DNA from 2 places in the Sulfurovum sp. TSL1 genome. Region 1 is predicted to be linked to the other one. Evidence: riboswitches for the same ligand, from Rfam matches in the RefSeq annotation. Region 1 holds a riboswitch; the other holds the start of a gene.
The links. A riboswitch is a leader RNA that binds a small molecule or an ion and turns the genes downstream of it on or off. The one in region 1 is predicted to bind cyclic di-GMP.
Positions count from the first base shown of each region.

Region 2: it holds a riboswitch for cyclic di-GMP, as region 1 does, so the genes downstream of both, LDM98_RS03500 (hypothetical protein) here and LDM98_RS06195 (PAS domain S-box protein) in region 1, are expected to answer to the same signal.

Region 1 is NZ_BPFI01000001.1:1,256,413-1,271,949, reverse strand. Features, by position in the region: gene LDM98_RS06205 (ATP-binding protein) at 1-2,705, opposite strand, end outside; gene LDM98_RS06200 (Hpt domain-containing protein) at 2,719-4,116, opposite strand; gene LDM98_RS06195 (PAS domain S-box protein) at 4,136-4,549, opposite strand; cyclic di-GMP riboswitch class I at 4,628-4,702, opposite strand; gene uvrC (excinuclease ABC subunit UvrC) at 4,848-6,638, opposite strand; gene LDM98_RS06185 (DciA family protein) at 6,626-7,069, opposite strand; gene nadB (L-aspartate oxidase) at 7,189-8,640, shown strand; gene nhaD (sodium:proton antiporter NhaD) at 8,691-10,037, shown strand; gene guaA (glutamine-hydrolyzing GMP synthase) at 10,159-11,697, shown strand; gene LDM98_RS06165 (hypothetical protein) at 11,882-12,169, shown strand; gene LDM98_RS06160 (hypothetical protein) at 12,238-13,404, shown strand; gene LDM98_RS06155 (transglutaminase domain-containing protein) at 13,436-14,038, shown strand; gene LDM98_RS06150 (histidine phosphatase family protein) at 14,042-14,533, opposite strand; gene htpG (molecular chaperone HtpG) at 14,677-15,537, shown strand, end outside.
Region 2 is NZ_BPFI01000001.1:686,698-702,234, reverse strand. Features, by position in the region: gene LDM98_RS03535 (mannosyl-3-phosphoglycerate phosphatase) at 67-861, shown strand; gene LDM98_RS03530 (glycerate kinase) at 854-2,011, shown strand; gene LDM98_RS03525 (glycosyl transferase) at 2,022-3,251, shown strand; gene LDM98_RS03520 (sugar phosphorylase) at 3,245-4,987, shown strand; gene galU (UTP--glucose-1-phosphate uridylyltransferase GalU) at 4,980-5,813, shown strand; gene LDM98_RS03510 (EAL domain-containing protein) at 5,842-8,490, opposite strand; gene LDM98_RS03505 (hypothetical protein) at 8,677-9,144, opposite strand; cyclic di-GMP riboswitch class I at 9,409-9,487, shown strand; gene LDM98_RS03500 (hypothetical protein) at 9,616-10,050, shown strand; gene LDM98_RS03495 (cytochrome c family protein) at 10,309-12,636, opposite strand; gene LDM98_RS03490 (DNA polymerase IV) at 12,930-14,198, shown strand; gene LDM98_RS03485 (EAL domain-containing protein) at 14,249-15,537, shown strand, end outside.

The DNA of each region.
Region 1 (15,537 bases):
AACTCTGTCGTTTCAATTGGCTTGGTGATATACTCATCCATACCCTCACTTAAGAACCTCTCTCTGTCACCTTTAAGTGCATTGGCTGTTAAGGCTACGATCGGGATATGCGCTAACTCTTCATCTTCTTCATAGTCAAGGATCTCATGTGTTGCTTCAATACCATCCATCACAGGCATTTGAATATCCATAAAGAGAAGATCATAGTCACCACTTCTACGTTTTTCAAATGATTCAAGACCGTTGTTTGCAATATCCACTGTGATACCATGCTCTTCAAGTATACGTCTAATAAGTTTCTGGTTAATGATATTGTCTTCAGTCACCAATACTTTGGCATCAAACTTGGTCTGTTGTGTTGCTGCTGCTTCTTCAATACGCTGAGGTGCTACAGTCGCTGTATTGTTTAAGACGGTTTTGAGTTTACTGAGTGTAACCGGTTTAAAGAGAACACGACTTTGATCAATACCCAGCTCTTCAACCTTATTACGGCTTGTGACATTCGCAATAACAATAAGTTTTGATTTATCCATATTATGGATAGCATCCAGTATGTTCTGTCTTGCTTTGTCAATATCGATCCAGTAGTTCTTACACGTATCATTATAATCAAGCTCTTTGAGTTCAGCTATGGATTCAAAATGTTTAACCGTTGGTCCAAAGTATTCAAACCATTTTTCCAGATTGGTGTCGAGTTTTGTCGGAATATCTTGCTCGTATTTACCTATAACAAGATCGGTAAATGCATTTTCATAATTAACTTCAGTAGATGCAACCTCTTCTAACGGCAATGAGAAGAAGAATGATGTACCATGGTCTTTCGCACTTTCAAGCTCCAGTTTTCCACCCATCAGTTCAACGAATTGACTGGAAATAGTAAGACCAAGACCTGTACCACCATATTTTCTTGTCACCGATACATCCGCTTGTGAGAATGCATCAAAAATACGTGACTGTTGGTCTTTTGTCATACCGATACCATTATCTCTTACCGTAAATTTAACTCTGTTCACACCATTTTCATCTGTCTCTTTTACGATATCAAGGTTCACCTCTCCACCGTAACTTGTAAATTTGACGGCATTGGAAAGAAGGTTGATAATGATCTCTTTGATCTTTGTTGGATCCCCTTTGAGTTTTGCAGAGATCGTTGGATCCATATAATAGTTCATATCGATATTTTTTTCTGTTGCAGCAACTGCATAGGTTTCCACTGCACTTTCGAACTCTTCAGCTGCATCAAATACGATACTTTCAATCTCAACCTTGTTACTTTCAATTTTTGAAAGGTCAAGAATGTTATTGATAATGCTCAGAAGGTTTTCAGAACTTTTATCAATGATTGCAAGGAATTCCTCTTGCTCTTCGGTAAGGTGTGTACTACGTAATATTTCTGTAAAACCGACAATACCGTTCAGCGGTGTACGGATCTCATGTGACATGTTTGCCAGGAAAAGAGATTTTGCTTCATTGGCCTGTAGGGCAATGAGTTTATCATCTTTTGCTGTTTCAACGAGGTCCTCAAGGAACTTATAGGCTTCTTTTGTACCTTCGTGGGTATCAAGATCAATATTTTCAATCGCATGTGAGTCTGATGCAAGGTATTGATCGCTGGCTTTCATCTCTTCAACAGCTTTGTTAAGTACGTCTTCAAGCTCTTTAATGTTTCTAGTAATATCTCTTGCAGTTGTGTATCCGAGGTATGCCAAAATAAAACTCAGCAACCAGATAGCACCTGCGATACCAAGAAGTAAAAGTTGTTTATCAAGGTAAAGGTTACTTTTTTTCCATAAAGCATTTGAAACCACAAGTTCTGCTTTTGAAAGCAAAGCGATCTTCTGTGTTTGAAGTGCAAACCAGTCCATAACCGATTCTGCATAGTCACCGTTATCGATATCTGTTTGAATCGCAGATGATGTAAGTGCCAGGTCATTCATCACTTCTTTTGCATGCTCATTATAGAGGACTTTTTCAAGTTGTTGACGCAATGCACTATTGTCTACCTGTTTTATATCAAAAATATGCGCTTTTGTTTTAAACTCATCCCATAAAGCGATCTCCTCAAATGATAAAGAAGATTTTTTTGTCATGTAGTATGAAATAAATCCTCTTTCAAGTCCGCTGTACTCTGTCGCTGTATAAATTTGTGCAAGTATATCGATCAGTTCTGAAATATCTGTATCAAGCGGATAATTCTTCAGTGTAAGGACCTTGTCAAGTGTTGGCGTCGATAAACCGTTTCTATAGGTTTGAAAAAAGGCAGTTTTGAAATCAATATTTGCAGTATCTATCTTTTTCCTCTCTTCAGGAAGTGTACCGATATTTGACACAAGCAGCGTATAAGGGTCTAATGGTTTTGCTTTCTCTCCTTCCAAAAGTGTAACCAGGAAAGGAAGATATACTTTTTTGTCTGTGATAACTTCATATTTTAGGTTTTCAAAAGATTCATCTAACTTCTCTCGCTGTTTGATAAGTGCATCTGCATACATTTCCTTATCACTGCCTAGATATAAGGCCGTTAATCCACTCTCTTTACCTATTTCGATCAGTGATTTGCCCAATGCACCGTTATTGATCAATGTCGTTTTGAGTGCATTTGCCTTTTCATAGTTTACATATGAAGTTACAAAGAAATAACTTGAAAGTAAAATGAGTAGAGAAATTGGCACAAGACCAATGAGTTTAAGTCTATTACGTATAGTCATAGTTTATTTCCTTTTATTTTGCTAGCGCATTTATTTGAATTTCGAAAGACAAAAAGTGTCCCCAATAGTCTTTGATCAAAGCTTCCAAATCACTGCTGTCTTCACAAAACTGTATCTTATAGAGCGTATCAGCTAATGGATTGATACGAAGGTTACTTGCAGCGCCTTTAAGAAGATGTCCTATCTTCTGAATGGCATCCAGATCACCCTCTTCATAGGCTTTTAGCATATTCTTGGTTTCACTATGACACTGTTCGATAAAATCATTTACAAATTCTTCAATAAGTTCTACAGGTAAAGAGAGGTCATTGGCTGCTTCTTCAAGTTGAAAGTCAAAGTGAATTGGTTTAATACCTTCAAGAGAAATAGTACCAAAGCCTTTTTCATTGATCATCACTTCTGGTTTACTTTCTTTTTCTTCAACATCAAAAAGGTCTAGCTCAGTCTCTTTTTGGGTATCAAAGAGGTCCATTTCAGGTTCTGCTTGAGAGCTTGGTGATTTAGTGATTCTTGAGAGAGCTGTGTAAAAAGATTCGACCGTTGCTTTTTGTTCACCTGCAGGCGCTGCATCAATTCTTTTTAGGAGGTCTCCGATAACCGGCAATTGTAATACTTCGCCAAGATGGGAAAGTGTTGCAACAGCATTGGAACGTGTTGCGCTCTCTTCACTCTGTAGATCCGTTTCAAGTTCCAATGCCGTATCGATATATTCATTGAGAAATGTATTGTAATCTTCATGAGAAACACCGATCTGTTGACATACTTTATCCAGATCTATTAGAATTTCAGCAGTATCCTCTGCTTCAGGTTTCTCCATTATGACTTCATCTTCTCTATCGGACAATCCCAAGTCAAGGATATCTGTATCTTCGGTCATGATATCGAGCGGTTCTTCCACCGTCTCAATGCTGCTCTGTGTTTCTTCTTCCATAACAAGATCAAAGAGTTCGTTGTCTTCTATAGCAACTTCAGGTTCTTTGCTTGGTTCCTCTGTATCAAGAGGAGCGATACTTTCTGTTTCCTCTTCCATGACAAGATCAAAGCGTTCGCTGTCTTCTACAGCAACTTCTTTTTCTTCACCCGTTTCCTCTCTATCAAGAGGAGCGATATTTTCTACCGTATCATCAAGTGTTAATACCGATAGATCATTTTCTTCTGCTTTTTCTTCTTCTGCTTGTATTTCAACCAATGTGATATGACCAAGCATACTTGAAAGAGACGTTTTGGAGACAGGAAACGTTTTTTCATTTTGATCTGTAGTGATCGTGATTTTTGTTTCAGATAAATCAAATTTTGTATCGCCTAATGCAATGTTTAATGATAATGCATCTATATGCGACAACCCGCATAATTCCAATAGATTCTTATCAGCAGCGATAATTTGATTTGTTTCATTTAATATATAGTACATTTTGTTGACAACCCCTCTTTTACTTACTTTCTTTCTCTAACAAATCCCTGTAAATAGGAATGGTTTCTGTGACCTCTGTCTCCGATGCCGGTCTTCTGGCTGCAGTATAGCCGGTGGTCTCTCCATCAAGGATGATAGGTGAAATATGTGAATAAACCCAATAATATCTGCCATCTTTTCTTAAATTTTTTACGATACCGGTCCACTCCTTGCCACTCTGTATCGTGTCCCAAAGTTCTTGAAATGCTGCTTTTGGCATATCCGGATGTCTGACGATATTATGATTTTTGCCTACGAGTTCCTCTTTGGTATATCCTGATATTTCACAGAATTTTCTGTTAGCGTATGTAATGATCCCTTTAAGATCTGTAGAACTAACGATCAAGCCTTTTTCAAAGATATACTCTTCATCAATTGGATCAGGTCTATTCATTGTATTATTCTCCCCCCTTTTTGTAGTGTGACGTGTAAGAAGTGTAGTTTCAGTAAACTTACAGTCATGAAGTCTACTGTTCGCAGCCTGGCAATCTTCATGAGACCCATGGCTTTCTGTCCTCACTTCACAATGAGTTTAGCTTGTTAACTTAGCGTTATGTATCATATAAGATGCACTAGAATCTTATGGCTAACAATACTGCAAACATAACCCGCTGCTAAAACTCTATAACAACTAAACTAAAAATAGATTGAATTAAGAAGTTTTTTAGTAAAAAATATTAAATAATGTCTGTTTATGGATTATAATTTTTAATAATGTTAGAGATTTTCTTATTTGTAACTTTTTCTATTTCTTCATGAGATGCATTTTCTATGGCTTCAAATGTCCCGAAATAATCGATCAACTTTTTCACTGTTGCTTTGCCTATGCCTTTTTTATTGAGAAGTGAAATTTGTGTATCTTCTTTACGTTTTTTGTTCTGATGGTAGGTAATGGCATAACGATGTGCTTCATCTCTTTGGCGCTGTATCCAGTGTAGACGTTTGTCATTTGCTTTGAGTTCAAGAACGCCATGAGCGGTATAGAGGATATCTTTGGCTGCACCTTTCGCGCGGTGTGCCTTGGCATCGAGCTTTTCTTTAGCTATGGCTATGACATCAAGATTGACATGGGCTTCTTTGAGAAGGGCTTTTGCAAGATTGAGGTTGGCCTGTCCTCCATCAAGTATCCAGAGGTCCGGAGCAGGTTCTTCTTTAAAGTTCTCTATACGTCTGGAGAGCATCTCTTTCATCTGCCCATACTCATCACGTTCATGCAGTGTATACCGTCGGTATGCGGATTTATCCCATTTATCTTCATCCCACACCACCATACCGCCCACTGTAGCAGCTCCCATAAGATGAGAGTTGTCGAAAGTTTCTATACGGTAAGGAATGACAGAAAGGTCAAAGAGATCTGCTATTTTTTGTTCCATGAGTGTATCACTCTGCGTTTTACGCAATAACTCTTCGCAGTTTTGCAGGGCCAAAGAGATCAGTTTGGCTTTGGGACCGCGCTGAGGGGTAAGGATCTCTATTTTTTTGTCAAAACGGGCAGAAAGGCTATGTGCCACCTGTGCCGAGTCTTCAAACATATGGGCCGTAAGAATCTGTTTACCGGTATGGGGGGTGTCGATGGTATAGAATTCCAATAAGGCCTGTTTATACGCTTCATTTTCGTCAAAAATATGGGTATGCCTGAAGTAAGAGTATGCGGATGAGATGATCTTACCTCCCCGCATAAAGAGCTTGACGATCACACCTCTTTCATCCCCATTGAGTATGGCAAAGATATCCAGGTCCATGGCATTGGCAAAATCAATGTTTGATGAGATCGTGAGCGAAGAGATGGCATTGATGCTGTCGCGTATAGCAGCGGCTTCTTCATAACGTTCCTGGATGGCAAGGTTTGTCATCTTCTCTTCAAGGGTGGAGAGTAGATCTTTACGTTTGACGATGGATGTTTTGGCTTGGGTGACGATCTCACCATAGGCTTCAGGTGACACTTTCCCTTCACAAGGGGCCAGACATTTTTTGATCTGATAGAAGAGACAGGCTTTTCCTTCTTTTAAACAAGACTTCTTCTGTACCAGCGGATAGACTTCATAGAGTGCATCAAGTAGGGCTTTCCCTCCGGTAGGAAAAGGGCCGTAATAGGTGATTTGCTTGCCTTTGATGACCTTTCGGGTGATCTCAAACCTTGGGTAGGCTACAGATTCATCGATATAGATGTAGGGGTAAGTTTTATCATCACGAAGCAAAATGTTGTATTTGGGTTTGAGCTGTTTGATCAGCGAGTTTTCCAAGATGAGGGCATCGTCTTCCGTCTCTACGACGATATACTCAATTCTGCTTGCTTCATAGAGCATTTTGATGATGCGCGAACTTTGTGCAGGGTTGGGTTTGAATTCAGGAGAAAAACGCCAATAGCTTTTGACCCTGTTTTTCAGGTTTTTGGCCTTTCCTACATAGAGCAGTTTGCCGTTTGCGTCAAAATACTGGTACACGCCTGCACAGGAAGGGAGATCTTGGATTACTGATTGCATGTGACTATGGCTTTGATACGTTCGAATTTTTCTTTGAGTTCTCTGTCTGAAGGTGTTTCAAAATTTCCCTTGGCACGTTCATGATAATGGGGTACACTCACATAAGAGACTTTTTCCTGAGGCATCGCATAATATTTGCTGTGAAAGACGACAACCTTTTCAGCCTGCATCATCTTACACGCTTCATCGTGCTTGTTCAGCTCTGTTAATAGGCTTTTTAATAAATCTCTATTATAATTAAGTTCCATTTTAAAACCGGGGTGTGTGACCGCTATAAAGAGTGTCGCATCTTTGATATAGACAAAGGCAACGGCCTTTTGCCATTTGGGACTAAGAAGATCGATAAACTTTTGGTAACACTCCTGCCGTTTTAATGATTTAAACTGAGGTTGAGAAGATAAATGAGACAAAATCATACTGGCTTTTTTCATAAAGCGATTATAACATCACTTTGCTGTATCATCTTGACAGGGTGCGGTTATAAAACCGACCCGGTGTATGTAGAAGAGAGTGTAGAGCACAATACAAGTATGAAGACAGAAGGTTAAAGATGCAGAAGTATGATGTACTGATCATAGGTGCCGGTATCGCAGGGCTTTATGCAGCCATGCAGCTGCCTGCAAGTAAAAAGGTCTTGGTGGTATGTAAAGATATCCCCTGGGAGTGCAATACGTTTTATGCCCAGGGAGGTATGACCACCGCCTTGAATGAAGCGGATATCCCTCTTCATGTCGAAGATACCATGGCTGCGGGTTCGTATCATAATAACAAAGAAGCTGTGGAGATTCTCTCCCGTACCTCACTGGAAACCACGCCTGATATCATCTCCAGAGGGATGGAGTTTGATACCGATGAAGCGGGGAATCTTTTATATACGAAAGAGGCTGCACACTCCGTAGAGCGTATCATACATGCCGGAGGAGATGCTACGGGACGTTATATGCATTATTTTATGATGGTGCAGAACAAACACCAGCTTCAGAAAAATACACTGGTGTATGATCTGCTTATAGATAACGGCAGATGTTTTGGGGTCAAAGCAACGGTCAATTATGAACCTACGACCATCTATGCAGATGATGTAATCATCGCCTCTGGAGGTATAGGCTCTTTGTATGCATACAATACTAATTCTCGTACCGTCAGCGCCGACATTCATGGTATCTGTGTTGAAAAAGGTATAGAGCTTTCCGATATGGAATTCATGCAGTTTCATCCTACCGTATTTGTTGATACCCCTTTTGCAAGAAAACTGTTACTGACCGAAGCATTGAGGGGTGAGGGTGCGCATGTCGTGGATGAAGAGGGAAGACGATTCTTGTTCGATTATGATGAGAGAGGAGAGTTGGCAAGCCGGGATATCGTGGCTCGCGGTATCTTCACCCATAAACGAAAAACGGGACAAAAGGCTTATCTGGATTTTTCCATGTTCGAAGAGAAATGGTTTGAACATCGTTTCCCCAATATCACACATACCTTTGCCAGACTTGGCTATAAATTCCCCAAAGACAAGATCGCTATCTCTCCGGCATTTCACTACTCTAACGGTGGTATAAAATGCGATACCAATGGCTCCATAGAGGGTATGGAAGGTCTTTATGTGATAGGTGAAGCAGCAAGAACAGGCGTGCATGGGGCAAATCGTCTTGCATCCAATTCATTACTTGAAGGTGTGGTCTTTGCAAAACGTGCAGTGGAACATCTGCTTTCCAAAGAGCATAAAGCGATAAAAACACCTATATTTGAGAAAGATTACGGTAATATTCTGCACAAGGAAAACGATAAAATCTATAAACAAAAATTACGTCAAGTGATGTGGGATGATATAGGGATTATCAGGACAACCAAAGGCTTGCATGAAGCGAAAAATCTCATTTATGATATGAAAAATAAAGAGATCGGCAGATTACTGAAACTGAGACTAAATACTGCTTCTGCCATCGTAGATGCAGCACTTGCGAGAAAAGAGTCTTTGGGCTCACACTATATAGAGTCAGTCTAGCGTAAATGTATGGGCAGATATGGCATACCAAAGAATTAGGAGAACAATTAATGACCACGGAAATATTGCACACAGATTTGACAACGACATGGGTGGGGATCGTTTCACTTATCATATTTGTCGTAGGATACTACTTTATCGCAGCGGAAGATAAATACCTTATAAACAAAGCAAAACCGGCACTTTTTGCAGGGACAATGATCTTCATGTTGATCGGTGTCTATTATGCTATGAACGGTTTGGACGGTGCACATCTGCACCATGAAATAGAGTTGCTTATTTATGAGATCGCAGGGATCTTCTTCTTCCTCTATGTGGCAATGACCTATATCGAGGCGATGATCGACAGGAATGTATTTTCTGCTTTACGTTATAACCTTGTCTCCAAAGGGTACAGCTATAAAAAACTTTTCTGGATCACAGGTCTTCTGGCTTTCTTCATCTCTCCTGTTGCAGATAACCTTACAACAGCACTGATCCTTTCAACGGTATTGATCACCATTGATAAAACGAACAAAGCATTTATCGTGCCTTCGGCGATCAATATCGTTGTTGCGGCGAACGCCGGGGGTGCCTGGTCACCATTTGGTGATATCACAACGTTGATGGTATGGGTTGACGGCAAGGGGGCTTTTGTTGATTTCCTTTATCTTTTCCCTGCATCGATTTTAGGTTGGTTTGTGACGGCATTCCTTTTAAGCCGTTTTGTACCACACGATACACCGCCATTTGCGGCAGATGAAAAAAAGGTCTATATCGCTGCAGGCGGGAAAGTGATCATAGGGCTTTTTGCTTTGACGATCGCTTCAGCGGTTCTCTCGCACCAGGTCCTTCATTTACCTGCAATGTGGGGAATGATGTTCGGTTTGGCTGTGCTGAAACTCTATATTTATAGAATGAGCAGAGAAGTAAGATACGACAGTGAGGGTATCGTATGTCCTCCGGTCAACGTTTTCTCATTCATCGCTAAAATTGAAAATGATACACTGCTTTTCTTCTTTGGTATTTTAGCTGCGGTCGGCGGACTTCACTTTTTAGGTTTCTTGGAGTACTTCACGGCTCTCTATTCCCAGTTTGGTGCGACTACCGTGAATATCGGAGTAGGATTCCTTTCTGCGATCGTGGATAACGTACCTGTCATGTCAGCAGTACTGAAGTCAAGCCCGGATATGGGTGCATCTGCACATGCACAGTGGATGCTTGTAACACTTACGGCCGGTGTGGGTGGATCACTGATCTCATTCGGTTCTGCCGCAGGTGTGGGTGTCATGGGTAAACTTCACGGAATTTATACATTTGGTTCACATCTAAAATTAGCTTGGACCGTACTTGTAGGTTATATCGTGTCAGTCTCTGTCTGGTATGTACAGTTTCTGATACTGGGTATAGGTGCATAATCCTATCTTAGGTTAGGTTTGCAAGATCGGTATTTCTGAGGATGCTCAGGAATACCGAAAAAGTATTTTTATAGTTAAGTTTTTTTTGAAAGATTTAACCATACATATACAAGGAAAGATGATGAAACAAGTACCTATATTAGTCTTAGACTTCGGATCACAATATACACAGCTTATCGCTAGAAAACTGAGAGAAAGTGGTGTCTATACGGAAGTAGTACCGTATCGTGAGAGTATTGAAGATATTAAGGCCAGAAAACCGCAAGGTATTATACTTTCTGGCGGCCCGGCTTCTGTGTATGCAGAAGATGCATATAAGCCAGATGATGGCGTGTGGGATCTTGGATTGCCTATTTTGGGTATCTGTTATGGTATGCAGCTTATCACACAGCACTTTGGCGGAAGCGTGATCGCCGCGGATCATCATGAATACGGGAAAGCAAAACTTCACATAGAAAACAATGGCGGTATCTTCAACAATATCCCAAATGACTCTATCGTATGGATGAGCCATGGAGATAAAGCAGAACGTATACCTGAAGGTTTTGAGGTCATAGGTACAAGTGAAAACTCTCCATTTGCAGCCATAGCCAATGAGAGTAAAAACATCTATGCATTCCAGTTTCACCCGGAAGTACATCACTCGGTAGAAGGTACAGCAATGTTGAAGAACTTTGCTAAGCACATCTGTGGTTGTGACAGCACTTGGAACATGGGAAGTTTTGCGAAAGAGAAGATCGCTGCTATCAGAGCACAAGTGGGTGACAGAAAAGTCCTTTGTGGCGTAAGCGGCGGAGTAGACTCTTCTGTTGTGGCTGCTATGCTGAATGAAGCCTTGCCAAAAGAACAGCTCATCTGTGTGTTTGTGGATCAGGGACTGCTTCGTAAGGATGAAGCAGAACAGGTACAGGATATGTTCAAACTTGTAGGTATTCCATTGATCACTCTCGATGCAAAAAAAGAGTTTATGGAAGCACTTGCAGGTGTGACAGATCCTGAAGCCAAAAGAAAAGCTATCGGTGAAAAGTTCATTGAAGTATTTGATAAAGAAGCCAAGAAGCATACGGATGTAAGTTTTCTTGCACAAGGGACTCTCTATACGGATGTGATCGAATCTGTTTCAGTAAAAGGACCATCAAAAACGATCAAATCTCACCATAATGTGGGCGGTCTCCCGGATTGGATGACCTTTGAGCTGGTGGAACCTCTTAGAGAGATATTTAAAGATGAAGTAAGAAAACTCGGTCTTGAACTGGGACTTCCAAAGCATATGATAGGAAGACATCCTTTCCCTGGGCCAGGTCTTGCCATAAGAGTCATGGGAGACGTCAATGAAGAGGCATTGAGACTACTTCGTGAATCAGATGCCATTATGCAAGAAGAGCTTAAAGCAACAGGATACTATGATAAAGTATGGCAGGCATTCACGGTACTGCTGAATGTACAATCCGTGGGTGTGATGGGGGACAACCGTACCTATGACAATACGGTCTGTATCCGTATGGTTGAATCCGTAGATGGTATGACGGCTACTTTTGCACACATCCCGCATGATGTGCTTGAAGGTATGAGTAGAAGGATCATTAATGAGATTGACGGGATCAACAGAGTCGTATATGATATCAGCTCTAAGCCTCCTGCAACCATTGAGTGGGAATAGTTTGATTCTATTTGATCTTATCTTCGAGGGTAGGGTTGTTCAGTCACTTACTTGACATGAAACCCCCTTCTCAACAACCTTCGAATCTAATACCCATGAGAAAGAAATAGAATCATACTAATATCATTACAGATGAAGTCCATTGTGTTAAAATATTTTTTACAAATAAAAAGGAAATAGAATCATGAAATGTATTCCATCATTTGTTAAGTATATGATCCTAGGTGTGATGGTCGGTCTTTTTGTCATCTTATCCATATTTTATACGCATAGTACACTTCAGCTAGGTGTGGCAATGTTCTTTGCTATACTTCAGAGCCGTATCACCTGTCCTAAGTGTGGTAATTCCCTACTGAAAGATAAAAATGGCTGGTATATCTTTACTGTGAGAACAACCTGCCGTCATTGCGGACAAGATACGATGTTATGTGAAGTTGAACCGGATGAAGTGACCCAAAAGCGTTTGCAGTAATGTATATACATAGACCCTCGCGTTTATTTGAGCTACTTCGGCTATAATCTTTTTTAAAGGAATCTCTTATGAAAAAAATACTGCTTTACTCACTCTCGTCTCTTGCTGTTGTAACCTTTATGACTGCCTGCAGTGGTCAAATGACTGATAAAATGGCTGTAGTAAGTACCCCTTCTTTGTCTTCTGATCCCTGTGCTGCGATCGATGCAAAAGTGCTAAGATTGGATAGATTTACCCAAGTGGTACAAAACACCAGTGCTTTTCATTTGGAAGAAAAAGCTACAGCACTGACGGTACCGGGGATCACGGTCAGCAATAATAGAAAACAGATGTTAGAAGATGCAGAGAAGAAATATGCAGAGTATGCTGCAGAGCATCAAAAATACGGTTGCGAATCTCCTATACATACAAGTACGGCACAAATGGCAGTGGTAAGTAAAGCTGCTCTGTTATCTGAGCCATGTGATACTATTGATAACAAACTGATGAAACTGGATGAATTTATTGCCATGGTAAACCATACCAGTGCTTTTCATTTGGAAGAAAAAGCTGCAGCACTGTCGGTACCTGGTATCACGGTCAGCAATAATAGAAAACAGATGCTAAAAGATGCAAAGAAGAAATATGCAGAGTATACGGCAGAGCGTCAAAAATATAGTTGCAAAACGTCTATACCTGTACGCAGTGTTGACCTGGCAGATAAAAAGGAAGTGGTCAATAAACCTGTGCCAGTATCAGAACCATCTACTGACAGGGATGAAAAAATGGTTAAACCAGACGCATTGACGACCAAGATAAACCATGGCAGTAGTGTGGATGTTGAAGAAAAGGTTGCAGCAGTGCCGGTAGCCGGGATCACGGTGAAAAAGAATAACGTACCAGTGGTCAGAGATGAAACGAAAAAAGATACAGAACATTCAGCAGAGCATCAAAAAGAGAGTGCTGAATCCCTTATGACGGTAGAGAGTGCTCAAATAGCTGACGAAAAGAGAGTGAGTCGTAAGTCTGATGTATATGATGCTCTTGATCAAGAGCTGATCGAACTGTATGAATTTACGATCATGGTAAATACTACCAGTGCTTTCCATTTACAAGAAAAAGCCAGTGCATTACCGTCACCAGGGTTCACAGTGAGCAATAACAAAAAGAAAATGTTAAAAGATGCAGAGAAAAAACGTGTAGAACTTTTAGCAGAGCGTCAAAAACAGGGTTGTGAAACAGGCAAAAAAGAATAAAAGAATATGTTTTGATAGGGTGTAGCTTTGTATGAAAAGCGAAAGTAAAAAAAATCTATCTCTTCTTATTATAGCGATTTCTTTTATTGCTTTTATCTACGGTACGATCAAGGCGATGGCTATCGTAGATAGAACACATGTAGGTACATCCAATGGCATCTATAGATCTTATGTCACGACTTCCCAAGAGATACAAGAGAAAGCATTTGCATTAACAGCACATTGCTCCGATGCACTTTGTAAAGTACAATCCTTATTGGATTTTGTGACCAATATCCCCTATAAGACCAACACTTTTCAACAGTATTCTGCACAAAAAACCATACAGCAGAATTTTGGAGATTGTGATGACAAGAGCAATCTACTCATTTCTATGCTGCATGTATTAGGATCAGAAGCCTATTTTGTCCTGGTACCCAAACACATTTTTGTCATTACAGCCATAGAGGATAAGCGATTGGATAAGACAAAAGGGCTCTGGGTCAATGGAAAGAAATACTTTATCCTCGAAAGTACGGCCAGAAATTCAAATATAGGTTTCCCTTTGCACTATAGGCTCGATGAGTTAGATGTCATCATTGAGCCATTTTCAAACGACAAACTTTCTATAGAGCATCTGGAGTGGAAAGAGTAAAACTTATGTATACATTTTAGGGTAAATAAAAAAGTTTAGTTTTGCTTTTTCGGGTTTCATTTTCTTCCAATGCTTGATCGGAAGTTTTAAGGCGACGATACCCAGCGTGGGTACATTGTCGATGTAGTCATCCAGCATCAGGTCTGTTAATTCAGTTGTTTCGGGATTGTGCCCGACGATCCATACATCATCGTATTTGTCTTTGATCTCTTTAATAATGGAAATGACATCCAGAGGTGCTGCCATATAAAGAGCATCGATGTATTTGATCTTTTCCTCATAGCCTATCTCTTTGGCTAAACCTTTGGCTGTAAGTCGTGCTCTTTTGGCAGAACTGGAGAGTATAAGATCCGGCATGACTTTTTTCTCTTTGAGTGCATTTGCCATGGTAAGGATCGCTTTTTCACCTCTTTTATTGAGGCCCCTGTCGAAGTCGCTTTGACTCTCATCGCTCCAATCTGATTTTGCATGTCTGATTAAATATAAATTTTTCATATCTCTATTATAGCAAGATAATGGGATATTTTAAAAATATAAATACTTTAGTCAATATCACTAAACTTTCCTTCAAAAAACTTGTAATATTTAGAAAAATATATTATAATCTCACCAAAGTAATACACTATAGGAGAAATAGTATGGCAAAACATCAATTTCAAACAGAGATTGGTCAACTCTTAAAACTGATGACTCACTCTCTTTATTCAAACAAAGAGATATTTATACGTGAACTCGTTTCAAATGCGAGTGATGCGTTAGATAAATTTAATTATCTTTCTCTTACAGATGAAAAGTTCAAGAAAGATGATTGGTCCGGAAAAGTGTTCATCAAATTAGATAAAGACGATAACTCTCTAACCATCGGTGATAATGGTGTAGGGATGAATGAATCCGATCTAATGGACCATTTAGGTACGATTGCCAAGTCCGGTACAAAAGCATTCATGGAAAATCTTACCGGTGATGCGAAAAAAGATTCAAATCTTATCGGTCAGTTCGGGGTAGGGTTCTATTCTGTGTTCATGGTAGCAGACAAAGTGGATGTGATCTCTAAAAAGGCGGGTGAAGAGCAGGCTTACATGTTCAGTACGGATGGTACAGGTGAGTACGAAGTGAAGCCTGTGACGAAGGAAGCGCATGGAACGATCATCTACATCAAGCTTAAAGAGGATGAGAAAGAGTTCCTGGACAAGTGGAGAGTACAAGAAGTGGTCAAAAAGTACTCCAACCACATTGCATACCCTATTATGTTGAACTACTCTGAAGAGGAGAGAGAAGGTGAAGGGGATGAAGCAACGACTAAAATGGTCCAGAAATCAGAACAGATCAATGCGGCTACAGCACTCTGGACACTTCCAAAATCTGAATTGAAAAAAGAGGATTATGTAGAGTTCTATAAAACATTGGCACATGGTGATAATGAACCACTGAGCTATCTGCACAACAGAGTAGAGGGTGCCAATGAATTTACCACACTTTTCTATATCCCTAAAACCGCC
Region 2 (15,537 bases), 570 kb from region 1:
TTCAATTGTATAGTTATTATACAGATATTCTTGAATGATATGTCACTAATGTGCTATAGTATGTACATGAAACGTTTAATATTCACTGATCTGGACGGTACTTTTTTAAATCATCATAATTACTCCTTTGAAGAGTCTCTCGAGGCACTGCAAAAGATCAAAGAAGCAGGCGTTCCTCTTATATTCACTACCAGTAAAACGAAAGCTGAAGTTGAATATCTACAAGCAAAAGTCGGAATATCAGAGCCTTTCATTGTCGAGAATGGAGCAGCACTTTTTATACCTGATGGGTATAAAGGATTTGATCTCTCATCTTTAAAAGATGATGATCATCTAAAGGTCATGGTCTTTGGTGAAGCCTATGCAAAAATATTGGAATTCTATAGAAGCCACAAAGATACATTTAATATCGTTGGTATGAGTGATATGACGGATACTGAAATTGGACATTTAACCGGATTGTCCCAGAGAGATGTGATTCTTGCCAAACAGCGTGATTTCACGGAACCCTTCATCCTTAAAGATGAGACAAAATTAGAAGCATTAAAAAAATCGGCTCACCGTTATGGGTTAAAGATCATACAGGGTGGACGATTTTATCACATCATGAGCGAATCACAAGATAAGGGCATTGCTGTGATCAAGACCATAGAACTGTTTGAAATGCTATATCAAGAGAGAGTCAGTTCCATTGCCTTAGGTGACAGCCAAAATGATACTGCTATGTTTGAACATGTGGATATACCTATTGTGATTCAAAAATATGACGGAAGCTACCTTGAGACCAATGTACCCCATATACAAAAGTCAAGCTATCAAGGCAGTAAAGGGTGGAATGAAATGGTATTGAAAAATGTCTAATAAAAAAATACTGGCACAGATCTATAACCATGCTATTGAGGCGGTAAAAGCCAATACGATCATTAGAAACAATATCACTCTGGATGAGAAAGATCTCACCATTTGCAACACAGCCTACACTTTGAAAAAGATCAATAAACTGTACCTCTTTTCAGTGGGGAAAGCCGGCTTAGGTATGGCAAAGGCGGTAGAAGAGATCTTGGGCTCTCTTATCAAGGGAGGGCTTGCCATTTCACATCAAAAAGGTCAATGCAGCTTCATTGAACACCATACTTCAACCCATCCTTTGGTTTCACAAAAGAGTATCGAAGGTGCAGATAAGCTGATCGAAGCGATGCAAACCATGCGGAAAGATGACTTTTTCATCTTCTGCCTTTCAGGTGGGGCGTCAGCCATGATAGAGAAGCCCATTGATGGCATAAGTTTAGAGGATTTTCAAAAAATATCCTCCGCACTGCTGGGCTCTGGTATCGATATCCAAACACTCAACAGTGTACGAAAAGCCATCTCCCGGATCAAAGGCGGCAAACTGGCTGACTACACGAAGGCCAAAGGAGTGGTTCTGGTACTGAGTGATGTGATCGGTGATGATCTTAACACGATCGGTTCGGCTCCGATGATGAATGGAAAAATACCCCATCATATTGTCGGGAACAATAGCATTGCTTTAAAAGAGGCAAAAAAATACATCAGATCCGAAGTGGATAAGGTAAAAATAGTGACGAATAGACTCAGCGAACCTTCGAAAGAGGCTGCCAGATATCTTGCTGAAAAGATCAAAGCGTACGAGAAAAAATATGACTCTTTCTGTCTGCTTTTTGGTGGAGAGACGACCACAGAAGTGAAGGATACGGGTAAAGGAGGCAGGAACCAGGAGTTGGCGTTAAGGCTGTTATTAGATAATGCATTGGTGTCTGACAAGATCTCTATCCTGATCGCAGGGAGTGACGGAATCGATGGAAATTCACCTGCTACGGGAGCCTTTGTGGAACAAGAAATCTATAAAAAAATGAAAACAAAAGGCTTAGATCCCAAAAAATATTTAAAAAACAGTGACAGTTACACTTTTTTTAAAGCACTGGATTCTGACTTTACTGTGGGCCCAACAGGGACCAATGTAATGGATCTTATGATCATCTTAAAAAATTAAAGGAGAAACAATGGCAGATTTTTTTCAAAACGGACTGATTACTACTCTCCAAAACCTCTCAAAGAGAACACTGGCAGATATGGAGGCTGAGTTAGAACAATTCTCAGATAGACACAATATGGTACTGCTTCTGCCTGCACTATACTCTGAGTTTGAAACGCCTGCCATGAAGCAGATCCTCAAAGAACTTAAAGGGGTGAAATATCTTTACAAGATTATTCTGGGCTTGGACAGTGCAACGAAAGAGCAGTTTGAAAATGTGAAAGCGATCATGTCCACTCTTGATGTGAGGGTAGATGTACTTTGGAATGACGGGCCATGCGTTCAAAACCTTTACCAGGAGTTTAAAGATCTGGGGTTTAACAGTATCGACATCAAAGGAAAAGGTCGAAATGTCTGGACGATGCTGGGCTACGCCCTCGCTGATAAAAACGCTTATGCCTTTGCCTTGCATGATTGTGATATCGTGAACTACACCCGTGATGTTCCTGCACGGCTTTTTTATCCGATTATTCACCCGGCATTGGATTTTGAATTTAACAAAGGTTACTACTCACGGGTCACAGACAAACTGCATGGACGTGCAACAAGGCTCTTTTACACGCCGCTCATCAAAGCACTGAAAAATACCTATGGGGAGAGTGACTATTTAAACTATATGGACAGCTTCAGGTATGCACTCTCAGGAGAATTTGCTTTTATCCGTACACTTGCGAGGGGGATCCGTATTTCACCTACTTGGGGATTGGAGGTCTCAACATTGAGTGAAGTCTATGATAAGAGCTCGGTAGGGCGCATTTGTCAAACAGAGATCATGGAGAGTTATGAACATAAACACCAGGAACTCACAGGAGAAAATACTGCCCAAGGGCTTGAAGGCGGTGTGGCAAAGATGGTTATCGATATTGCCCAAACCATTTTCAGGGTCATGTCGCAGCGTGGGGTGACATTTTCTGAAGAGTCTCTTAGCACACTGCGAAGCTCATTTTTTAATGAGAGTCGAAAAGCCATTGCCCGCTATGATGCAGTAGCGAAATTCAATGCTTTGAATTTCGATAGAAAAAAAGAGATAGATGCGGTTGAAACTTTTGATAACGCACTCAAAGAAGCGTGTGAAAGTTTTCTTGCCGATCCACTCGGGGTTCCGTCCCTTTCAGCTTGGATAAGCCTGCGTTCCGTACTGCCAGAGATATCAGATCAATTTAAAGAAGCTGTCAATAAGGATAATGCATCATGTTAGAAAGAGACAGTAAAGAAAGATTGGATTTCATTAAATATTCTCTTGAAAGTATCTACAACAAAGAAGATGCAGCTATGGCATATGATGCTATAGCTGTACTGATCAAGGAGTACCAAGAGAAAGTCGAAAGCAAACCCTATGTGATGACTGAAAAAGATGTGATACTCATTACCTATGGGGATCAGATCTTTCATGAAGGAGAAACGGCGTTAGCCACACTTCACCGGTTTTTAAACGAGTATGTGCAGGAGTGCATCAACAGTGTACATATTTTGCCATTTTATCCATATTCAAGTGATGATGGTTTTTCCATTGTTGATTATAAAGGCGTCTGCCCTTTAAAAGGTTCATGGAAGAACATTAAAGCCTTGAACCAGGATCACCGCCTTATGTTTGATGGTGTGATCAACCACATGAGCCAACTGAGTCATTGGTTTGAGAAGTTCTTGGCCAATGATCCTGAATATTATAACTTTTTCACCGAACTTGATCCATCCATCGATTTAACGGCGGTAATACGACCTCGAACCACTCCTCTGCTCACTGAATTCATTGATGATGATGGAGGTATTCGCCATGTTTGGACCACGTTCAGTGCAGATCAAGTGGACTTGAATTATGCGAACTATAAGGTATTGCTCAAAGTGCTGGATGTATTACTTCTGTATATAGAAAAGGGTGCATCGCTTATAAGGCTTGATGCCATTGCCTTTATCTGGAAAGAGATAGGCACAAACTGTGTACATCTTCCACAGACCCATGAACTGATACAACTGATGCGTGAGGTGATCCATGCCGTGGCTCCTGAGATCATTATCATTACAGAGACCAATGTACCACACGATGAGAACATCTCCTATTTTGGCAATGGATCAGATGAAGCACATATGGTGTACAACTTTGCTCTGCCTCCGCTCTTGGCATTTTCTATTTTATCGGGAGACACCACCAAGTTGACAGCCTGGGCCAAGACCTTAAAGCTTCCGAGTGACAAGGTGTGTTTCTTTAACTTTACAGCCAGTCATGATGGTATCGGTGTACGGGCAGTAAGTAACATTCTTGATAAGGATGAGCTAAACTTCATGGTCAACTCTTGCAAAGCACATGGCGGTTTGGTCTCATATCGGAGTGTAGAAGGAGAGGAACAATCTCCCTATGAGTTGAACTGCAGCTATATAGATATCTTAACCCATCCTGATGAGGATGATACGTTACGGCTTAAACGTATGATACTTTCCCAAGCTGTTGTCCTGGCAATGCCCGGGGTCCCGGGTATCTATTTTCATTCACTGGTCGGGTCGAGAAATTACCATGAAGCAGTGAGAAAAACAAGACGAAACCGGGCTATCAATCGTGAGAAATTAAATTTTGACAACATCAAAGAGGAGCTGAGTGAAGAGGGAAGTCTACGTAATAATCTGTTTAAACGTTATAAACAACTTATTTCGATTCGTATTCATGAACCCTGTTTTGACCCTTTTACCAGGTTTGAATTTTTATCACTGGATAAAGAGGTTTTTGCGATAAAACATTACGGTAAAGAGAGTAATGAATTTATTATTGCTCTGCACAATTTCCAAAAAACAGAAGTTGAAGTCGATCTGTCACCCTATAAAGAAGGTGTTTTTATGGATATTATTTCTCATAGACAGCTACAAGAAGGAATATTTATTATGCAGCCGTATGAGATATTGTGGTTGAAACCATTAAAAGAAGGAGAAAAGAAAAATGATTAAAAAATGTTTATTCCCGGCTGCCGGATACGGTACACGATTTTTGCCGGCAACCAAGGCAACACCAAAAGAGATGCTTCCCATCTTGACCAAACCACTGATACAGTATGGAGTAGAAGAGGCAAGCGATGCGGGTATGGATGTCATGGCGATCATTACAGGCCGCGGTAAAAGGGCCTTGGTAGAGCACTTTGATATCTCTTATGAGCTGGAGCATCAGATCAAAGGAAGTTCCAAAGAAGATCTACTGAAGAGTACTCGGGAGATGATGGATAAATGTACCTTTACTTTTACCAGACAAAAAGAGATGTTAGGACTTGGCCATGCTATTTTAAAAGGTGAACCTTTGATCGGTAATGAGCCTTTTGGCGTGATCTTGGCAGATGATCTGTGTGTGAATGAGGATGGGGAAAATGTGCTGGCGCAGTTGGTAAAGATCTATGAGAAATATAAATGTTGTGTGGTTGCCATCCAGGAAGTGCCTAAAGAAGAGACATACAAATACGGAGTGATCGAGGGTAAAGAGATCGAAGATGATGTTTTTATCATCTCTGATATGGTAGAAAAACCGGACCCGGAAGATGCCCCTTCGAATCTGGCGATCATTGGACGATATATACTTACCCCTGATATTTTCAGAACCATAGAAGAGACCAAACCTGGAAAAAATGGAGAACTTCAAATTACCGATGCTTTGATGAATCATACGAAAAAAGGGATGGTCTTAGCCTACAAGTTCAAAGGAAAACGTTTTGACTGCGGAAGCGTTGACGGTTTTGTTCAAGCAACCAACTATTTTTATGATAAGCTGAAAAAAGAATCTAAATGATCATTTTCGGTATAGGTTTTCACAGAATTTATGCATTTTTCTTTAAAAGTATTTCCTTCAGTTCATCTGCATCCATAGGATAAAAATAGTAGTGTCCCTGGACGTACTTACAATTTTTACTTTTTAAAAAATTGATCTGTTCTATGGTTTCCACACCTTCTGCAATGACCTTAAGATTGAGACTCTTTGCAAGCGCTATGATCGATTTAATAATAGTAAGATCCTCTTCATCTTCAGGGATATCTTCGATGAATGATTTATCGATTTTAAGTCTGTTGATAGGGAGACGTTTTAAAAGAGACAATGAAGAGTATCCTGTCCCGAAGTCATCGATAGAAATATTGATGCCCAGCTGACTGACCTGTTTGAGTTTATTAATGATCTCCATAGCATTTTTCATCATATGGCCTTCTGTGATCTCCAATTCAAGCCATTCTGGTTTAAAACCATAAATATCCATCGTATTTTGAATTCTATAGATGAAGTTGGGAGACTCCAACTGTGTCATCGAAATATTCAATGCGAGTATGCCAGGATCCAGTCCATCATTATGCCATTTGGAAACCTGTTTCATCGTAGTATACATCACCCAGTCGTCAATTTCAAGTATCATCCCGGTCTCTTCTGCCAAAGCAATAAATTTTTTAGGTATAAGCAGACCTTTGGTTGGATGTCGCCATCGCAACAGAGCCTCGATGCCTACCAACGTATTGGTGGAGATGTCGATCTGCGGTTGATAGTGGATCATAAACTCTTCATTGTCAATCGCTTGACGTAGACTGGTTTTTAATTGCATTTGCTCCAGTGCATGTTTTGTCATTTCCGGACGATAGAACTGAAAATTGTTACGTCCGCTTTCTTTTGCCCTGTACATCGCTGTATCAGCATACTTCAGAAGGTCTTTTTCATTGTCTGCATCTTGGGGATAAAGACTGATACCGATACTGCAGGTAATATATAATACATGCTCGTCAATACGTATAGGTTCTGCAAACATATTGAGAATAGCATGTCCTAAGTTAGAGACATCTTCCGCATAGGTCACATCTTCCATAATAATAGTGAATTCATCTCCGGCCAAACGGGAAAGTGTATCTTCTTTACGGATCGAATGTTTCAATATATTTGTAATGATCTTTAAAACCCTGTCTCCAACGTCATGCCCCAATGAATCATTGATCTCTTTGAATTTGTCCAAGTCGATAAAAAACAGTGCCAACCCTTTCTCTTTACTTTTTGCTTTTTTGATCCCTTGCTTCAATCGAGAACTGAATAGTGCACGGTTTGGCAATCCTGTCAATGAATCGTGATTGGCCTGGTGATGTAGAACATTTTTTTGTTTTTCTACTTCTTTTTCTGCTTCTGCGCGTTCAAGAATATCTCTGGTTAACTGCTCTTTAGTGATCTCAAGTTCTTCTGTTTTCTTTAACAATTGTTGATTGATCTTCATAAGATCACTTGTTTTTTCCTGTATCTTGGATTCTAAAAATTTTTCATTGCTCTTTCTTGCTTTTAAAAGTTGCTTTTGTCTGTGTATTTTCTTGAGATTCAGTTCATTGTACTTGCTGGTCAATATGAGTGTAAAGAAGAGGATCTCAATAAAGGAACCTGCAAGAAAAGCGTATCTGTGTATGTCTGTATTGTCCATGACACCATTAAAGGTCAAAGTCATCATACCCATAGCAGGCATATAGATGATCAGTGCAATGAGATAGTATTTGGCACCGATAAGACCTTGGTACAAGGCTTTGATGGCAACCACAAGGAGTAGGGTAAAGAACATTGATGCGTAGATGTTAAATGCTAAACAGGCAAAAGGTGTATCCTGTGATATCAGCAGTGCAAACAGTAAAAAAATGGCTGCTGATACTTTAAAGAGCTTATCGATCATTGGCATACGTGTGCTTAACTCCAAAAAACGGCCTGAGAACAGTACCAGAAAGAATACCACGATCGTACCTACGACATGCAGACCTTGACTCCAACCGGGAAAACCGAACTCTAAGTAAAACCCACTTTTCATAGCGATAAAGACAATGAAAGAGAGTATATATGCGATGTAATAAGCGAAGATACGATTTTTAATGATGATCAGATTATACACACTGAACAGGACTATAATGAATAAGATGGAAGTATAGATGATGTAGATGTCAGTAATGTCAATACGGTTGGGTCTAAAGAACTCGTCTTCTGTGAAGATCTTAAATTCACCGATATGTCCGGAAAGTGTCTGACCTCTTATATAATATGTCGCACTTTCACCCGGTAAGATATGGAGTTTATAGGCGGGATTATAGTTTTGAATACTTCTCTCTTGAAGGCTTGCCTTGAGACCGTTTTTCTGTATATTCCATGTATCATTCATTTTGGTATACAGATCCAACGTTGACCAAAAAGGTTCTGTAAAATAAAGGACATACTCTTCACTGTCGCTATGATTGGTCATATTGAGTTTGAACCATGCTGTTCCCGAATAATATCCTTGAGAAAATTGATTAGGTATGACCTTTGTAAAATGTATTTTTTCAATGTCATGAATACCCAGTGTACTGCTTTCATCATAAAAATAGCGGAGTGTAAAGTGGTCATATGTATCTGTTTTATTGGAAAGTGTGACCGTGGCATAGGATGTCACTGCAGATAAAAGTAATACGATGAAGATTTCTCTAAACATGTTGTCCAGCTATGTATATGAATTGGTTAATAAAAGCCTCTAAAATAATTATTATAGGTTATAATAGTTTATTTTTAACTTTAATGTGTAGGAACTGAAGTGTGAAGAGATCTTTAGCCATTGCCTATAGAAGCGTTATAGTATAAGAGATGTTCTGAAAGAAAGGTATATATTTTCAAGAATTTGTTATGCTTCTCTTGACTCTCTTCTTCTCTCTTCTTCATTGAAAGTAGTAGAGGTTAGATCTCTAAAGTCGTCATTCAGACTCACCCCTGCCATTTTTTCAAACTCCTCAAAATCAGCAGATAAGACGGTGAATGAAATTTCTGTAACATGCACCATGTTCCACTTTTCGGCAAACACCTCTTTTTGGAATGCAACGTGAACAGACGTTGGATGATCTTCTTCAGCATTAAACGCTTTTTTCTTTTTACGGTCGTAATCGTACCTCATAAACATTGGTACGAGTTCCAGTTCTTTGATCTGGTCTATCATTTCCTGTTTTGCTCTGGCAATGGCATCTTCATCTGCGTTTACATCTTCCAAGCCAAAATATCTCCCTGTTAGAACCCTATTGAACGTTCTTCCAGGGGAATTTGAAACATCAGGTTGTTCCTTTTTTTTGCCAAATAGTTTTTTAAACAGCTCTATCATACAACTCCCTCCATTATTAATATTATACAATATATTATAAAGAATAAGAATAGATGTCTATTTTTTTGAAAAATAATACTAGCAAGTGTAGATATGGAATATATTGGTTTTGTATCCAGGTCACAGTGCGATCAATAGTTCTAAAACAATAGATGATACCTATTAAAATCTGCTTTACGAATGCGCTTGGTGATTGAATCGTATGTAAGATTTATTTAATTAAATATCCAATATAATTAATGACGAAAAGTTATTTTTAAATATCATTGATTGAGCCAAACTTGTTGTGAAACAGGGACGGAAAGCTATGGGTCTTGCAGATCAAGATTGCCAGGTTGCTACATACAGGTACTTATCTGTTATGTATAAAATTTTCTTTCCTTTTTTATTCTGACAAAACGTACCATATCAAATAACGTATTACACTTTAGCAGAGTTTTTAAAGATACAATGCCACAGTAGAGGATCATCATGTACATAAGAGAAGAGACGATAGAAGAAGAAAATTTAGACTGGGATCAGCTTACAAAAGTATCAAAAGAGAATCAAGATAAACTTATAGAGGATACGAAAGAGGAAATTGCTCAGGATCCTCTCCCTGAGAAAAAGAAAATATTTTTGAAAGACCCTGACAACAGCATCAATACGGGTCCTAAGTTCACCTTTAAAAATGAATTGTCTGATCTTCTCAAACAAAATGCAGAGATCTCGTTACTTTTGGGTATTGTTGTTATTCCTTATATGTTGGGGTTTGTTATTAGTTATTTCTTATTTTACTTCTATGGTGGTATGTCGATCAATAACTTTCTCACTCTAGAGCAGGTACCTACGACCATTGAACTATGGTCCATCGGCGCATACTTGGTTGTAACTGTTGGCACTGTTCTGGCTTTTTTTATTCCGTAGTTTGAGATCGATCAATCATAGCATTATGCTGCTCGTATGATGCTATGAACTACAATTATCTACTATATACCTTTCAAAATTTATTTATTAACCTTATTTTTTATACAATCATTTTTTCTATTTTTGTGCCAGTTCCAGATGTAGGTTTAAAATAAGTATGATCGCTATTTGTTTTGTGTACAGGTAAGATAAATGGTATTTAAGAATGTTGGCTTTATATGAGTGTATTCCACCCAAATGAGGGTGGAACAAAGAGGTTTAATTGACAGGTGCAGTATAGCTTCCTACTTCTGTCACCAAGTGTTTTGCAGCATCGCTTGCTGCCTGGTCCAAGAAGCCAGTCGCCGGATCAACGATGAATTGACCATTGGCACCTTTTTGCATATAGTAGACCTTATACGTCGCACTTACCCCTGTTTTACCAGAGATATTATAGGTAAAGGTATAAGTCTCCGTCTCATTAGGACTTAGACGTGTGTCTTTATCCACTACATTTGAGTCAAATCCAGGACGCACTACAAAGACTTTAGGTGTTGATTCATTGTTATCAAGATCATACTTTTTACCCGTTTCATGTCCGTAGATTCGTGTAAAGTTTGTTGTGTCTGAAGCATCTACGATCGCCGCATTAAATATTGTTCCTGTAGTTTTACCATCAGTGACTGTTTGGTTCTTTACAGTCGCATCTGTAGCTGAAATAGTCACTGGACCTGTCTCAGCACTCGCGAAGTTTTGTGAAAGAACAGCACTACCGTTAAGATCAGCTACTTTTCCTGGGAAGTCAAGATTTTTACTTCCATTCTCCATTACTGTTACTGTTGTAGCTTGTGTATCATCCAGTGTTTTACCAGTCAGTGTCGCCAAGGTATTGGTCGCATCAGTGAATGTCGATATACTACTTGTAGGTGTTGGGGTGAATTTATTTCCTTCTCCATCTGTAACAATGAGACGTGTAAGCACTCTTCTCATAGGGTGCGCACCTGGGAACATGTGACCGGTTTTATTTGAAAGTGTTGTGGTAACGGTTAAGATATCACCATCGATACTTGTACTGACGCTACCTTCAAAACCACTTTTGATTTTTGCAACTGCTGCAACTTTGTCTCCTCCTGTTTTTGAGGCACCCAGGAATCCGTGTGAGTTCAACCATTTACCAACCACTGGACTTTCATCACCAAGGTTTTCGGGATCTGCCGGGTCAAAGTGTGGTGTGAGTGCAGGATTATCTGCAAGAGTAAACAATTTGTCCGGACGTGCCCACTGGTGAAGTACCGTACCTTCGATCTTCTCCATATGACACTTTTGACATTTTGGAGAAGTCATTGTGTCGTCCATATTGTTATCATCGCCTGTTGTGACGGCATTCCAGGTAGAACATAGTTCCATAAAGTCACCAGTTACTGGATCTGCTGCACCTGCACTTCTTTGGTGGCAAGAGAGACATAATGCTTTTCCATGATCTGCAAAGTGGTTAAACTCTGACCCATCACCATTGAATGCAGGATTTAGGTGTGCATCAGCAAAGTGTGGATTGATATATGCCGATCTGTTCGACTCATCGGTTTCATTTTCATTTGTGATACCTGTTACACCGAACGGTCCATAGAACGGTCCACCAGTATAATGAACTTTCCCATCAGTACCATTAAGATCTTTTCTGGCCATAGAATAACGTCCGTCTTTCGCTCTGTTCGTTATATCTGTAGCACTTCCAAGAGCAGCGTAATTTTTTGGTTTCTCAGGCCCCCAGAGTCTAAAGAACTTGTTCATGTCTTGATCGGTTGCATCAGGACTATAAGTGAGTATATCACCAATGTCAGCTTTAATCGATCCATGTGGTCCTACTCTCATAGTATTTGCCAAGGTATATGTATCTCCTGACTGCATCAAACGTGGTGTCTCTATACTATGGCAGAATGCACAGTTGATACCTTCACGGTTTGCTTCATGTCCGATTTGGAATGTTGCTTTATAGACCTTATTTTGAAAACTATTTGCAGCAATAACTGCTATTTCTCCATTTGGATCATTCACTTCATGTGCCAATTTCAATGCATCTAATTCTGTAGTGTTAATAGCTGTTGCATCTTGTACTTCTGTTACATGCACTTGTACATCACCTGCATAGTAAGCACCTGGAGCATGACACTTAATACAGGTTTGTGCTGCACCACTAAACATATTTTTTGTTCCAACTCCAACTTCTACCTGTTCATATTCTATACCAGTATCTCCTGAACCGATTGAACCAATTTTTGCCAAATGCGTACGTAAGAAATCTTGAAATTTACTTTGGAAGATCGGGTCAGCCCATGATTTACCATGCATTGAACCTTTCCACGTATCATAGAGTTCATTGTGACAGTGTTGACACTTTTTATCGGCACTATCAAGCAAGGTATGGTCAAAACCTGTTCCTGTATGGTACTCTGCATCACCCGGTGTTAGTGCTGCTGTACGTGTATCACCTTTGTAGTCGGTGTACGTTATTTCAGTTGCGGGGTCACTACCACCACCACATCCGCTTAATGATAAAATAACGCCCATACTCAGTAAGAGCGTTAATGATTTAACATTTAACTTCATTCTTCTTCCTTTTAGTCTAATGTTGTTAAGACACTGAGTGTCCACCATTAGATATTAGAATACTAATATCTCCCCCTATGGATCGTTAAAAAACAATCCATTTTAATTTTAAACTATAAGTGTTAATTAAGTGTTAAGTAAAACTTTATCTTATGATAAATTATTTTGAAGAACTAATATTGTTAAACTGCTTTTGATCCGTACAAGATCAAGTATGACAATATGTCATATATTTGAGAATAGATCTTAATGATCGATATAATTGAGATATATATTTTATGGAGGGGAAACCTTTGTTTTTGCATATCGATATAGACAGTTTTTTTGCTTCTGCCGAACGGAGTGTGTGCCATAGGCTCAAAGGTATACCTATGTGTGTCGGATCCCGCAGTAACCTTGAGATCTTTAACAAAAAACGTACCCATATCAGGCTTATGAATGACAATTCCGGTGCTTTTGTGGCTCCTGTGTTCTATAGTGATAAAAAGAAGACATTCGAGTCTTACTTTGTGGATGAGATAGAAGGAAGAAAAAAGATAAGGGGTATCGTGACCACTGCAAGTTATGAAGCCAGGGTATACGGAGTGAAGACAGCCATGCCTATCGCCCAGGCCTTACAGCTTTGCCCCAAGTTAACGGTTGTACCTTCGAACTATCCACTTTATCATAAGCTTTCTCATCAAATACATGCATTTATATCTGCACATATACCACAGGTGGAACAGTACAGCATAGATGAGTTTTTCGGAGATGTCAGCGGATGGAAAAAAGATGAAGAGGTGTATGCTTTTGCAAAAGAGCTGCAGGCAAAGATACTGGAACATTTTGACATTCCTGTTTCTATAGGCATTTCAAAATCCAAATGGATCGCTAAACTGGCAACAGAGTCTGCCAAGCCTTACGGCGTCTATGAAGTGAAAGACATAGATAGCTATATAGAAAATATCCCTATCAAAGAGTTTCCGGGTATAGGTAAGGGGTTTCAAAAGAGGCTGGAGGCACATTACATTTCTACACTGGGTGATATAAAACGGCATAAAAGACTTTTTGAATCATGGAAAAAACCCGGTGTTCAACTTTATAGACGTGTCACAGGAACAGATCAGGAAGGTATCAGCAGCAGAGGGGAGAGGAAATCCATAGGCATCAGCCGTACGTTTGATGCGATACATGAGAGTGATGAGATAAAGAGACGTATTATGATCATGGCAAGGCATATCATCTATATGGTTATGGCCATGGAGGTGAATCCTACAAGCTATTATCTGAGAATAGGATATGAGTATGGTACCAGAGTAAAAAAGACTATGACCGTGGACAGAGTATTTTCTGAAACACTTTTTAAGTCCATGCTTTCAGAGATGTATAAAGAGATAGCCCTGGCCAATAAAGGGGCTGTCAAACTGACACTGAACGTTTCAAACTTTGCATCACTTAACCTAAAAACACTTTCACTGATAGATTTTCATGAGGACAGCAAAGAAAAAACATTACATCAAAATATACATGCGTTAAGGGCACGTTTTGGGCTGGATATTATTAAAACAGGGAATGAATTTTAAAATAGTATAAAAACTATTCAAGTTGTTAGTGTTTCATGCTACAATTCTATATGAATTTACAAAGATTATTCTCGAAAATAAAAGAGCTTCAAACGGTGGATGACTCTTTGGTCATTGCACTTTATACACTTTCAACCAGGGCACTCCTGGTTGTTGTTCTGTTAGCTATTTTAGTCACTGTGGCCTTATATCCGGAACTTAGTGGCAGTATTTTAGTGTGGGCACTGGGTTTGATGCTCCTAACAGGATATAGGCTTTATTCTGCCTATATGTTTAGAAAAAACCCTAAAAAATACTCCATGGCATTCTGGTATAAAAAGTTTGCCTTTACTACTATATTGACCGCACTTATTTTCTCAACATTAGGTTTTGTTTTTATCCATCAAGTGGATCACTACTATCAACTTTATATCGTTGCGGTACTTGTAGGCCTCTCTTTGTGTTCTACACTCTCTTTAGCGGTAGATGCACGGCTCAACATCATATATTCAGCTATTCTTTTATTACCTCTTATTTATACCATGGCATTTCTTTATGATACACCTTTGCATATCATACTTACCATTTCATTGATCTTGTATTTTATTGCACAAGTGACCAATATCTATAATATGTATCGACAGAAGAATGCTTTTAATATGTTGCAGTCAGAACATATGCTTTTAAACAGTCTATTTAAAAATGCACCGCTAGGTATCTTTACCTATAATAAAGATCTAAAGGTCCTGGAGTGCAATGAACAGTTAAATAAACTATTAGAGTATGAAAAAGATGAGATGATAGGAATGGATCTTCATATACTTCCGGACAAGGATATAGTAAAAGTATTAGAAAATGCCATTATAGAGGGTACAGAGTCTTATGAAGGTCCTTATGTATCTCTCAAGAATAAGTCGTTTTGGATCGATGCTAAAGTGTTCTCTTTTACTGACCTGGATAATAATATTTTGGGCGGTGTAGGCATCATAGAGGATAAAACGAACGAACATGCCGCCTTAACAGAGCTTGAATATATGGTACAGCATGATGTGCTGACCGGTTTGTTTAATCGTAGAGGTTTTCGAAACTATATGGAGAAGCTTGTAACGAGTGCAAAACATCAAACATATTTTTCCATACTTTTTTATCTTGACCTGAATCAGTTTAAAAGTATTAATGATTCTTTGGGACATCAAGTTGGAGATGATGTGCTGCTTGTTGTTTCAAAACGTTTGACAGATCTTTTAGGAGAAGATCGTATGGTAAGCAGACTGGGGGGAGATGAATTTATCATTATCATTCCACATGTATCAGAAGACAAACATATGGCATATAAAGAAGCTGAAGCGTTTTCCAGAGA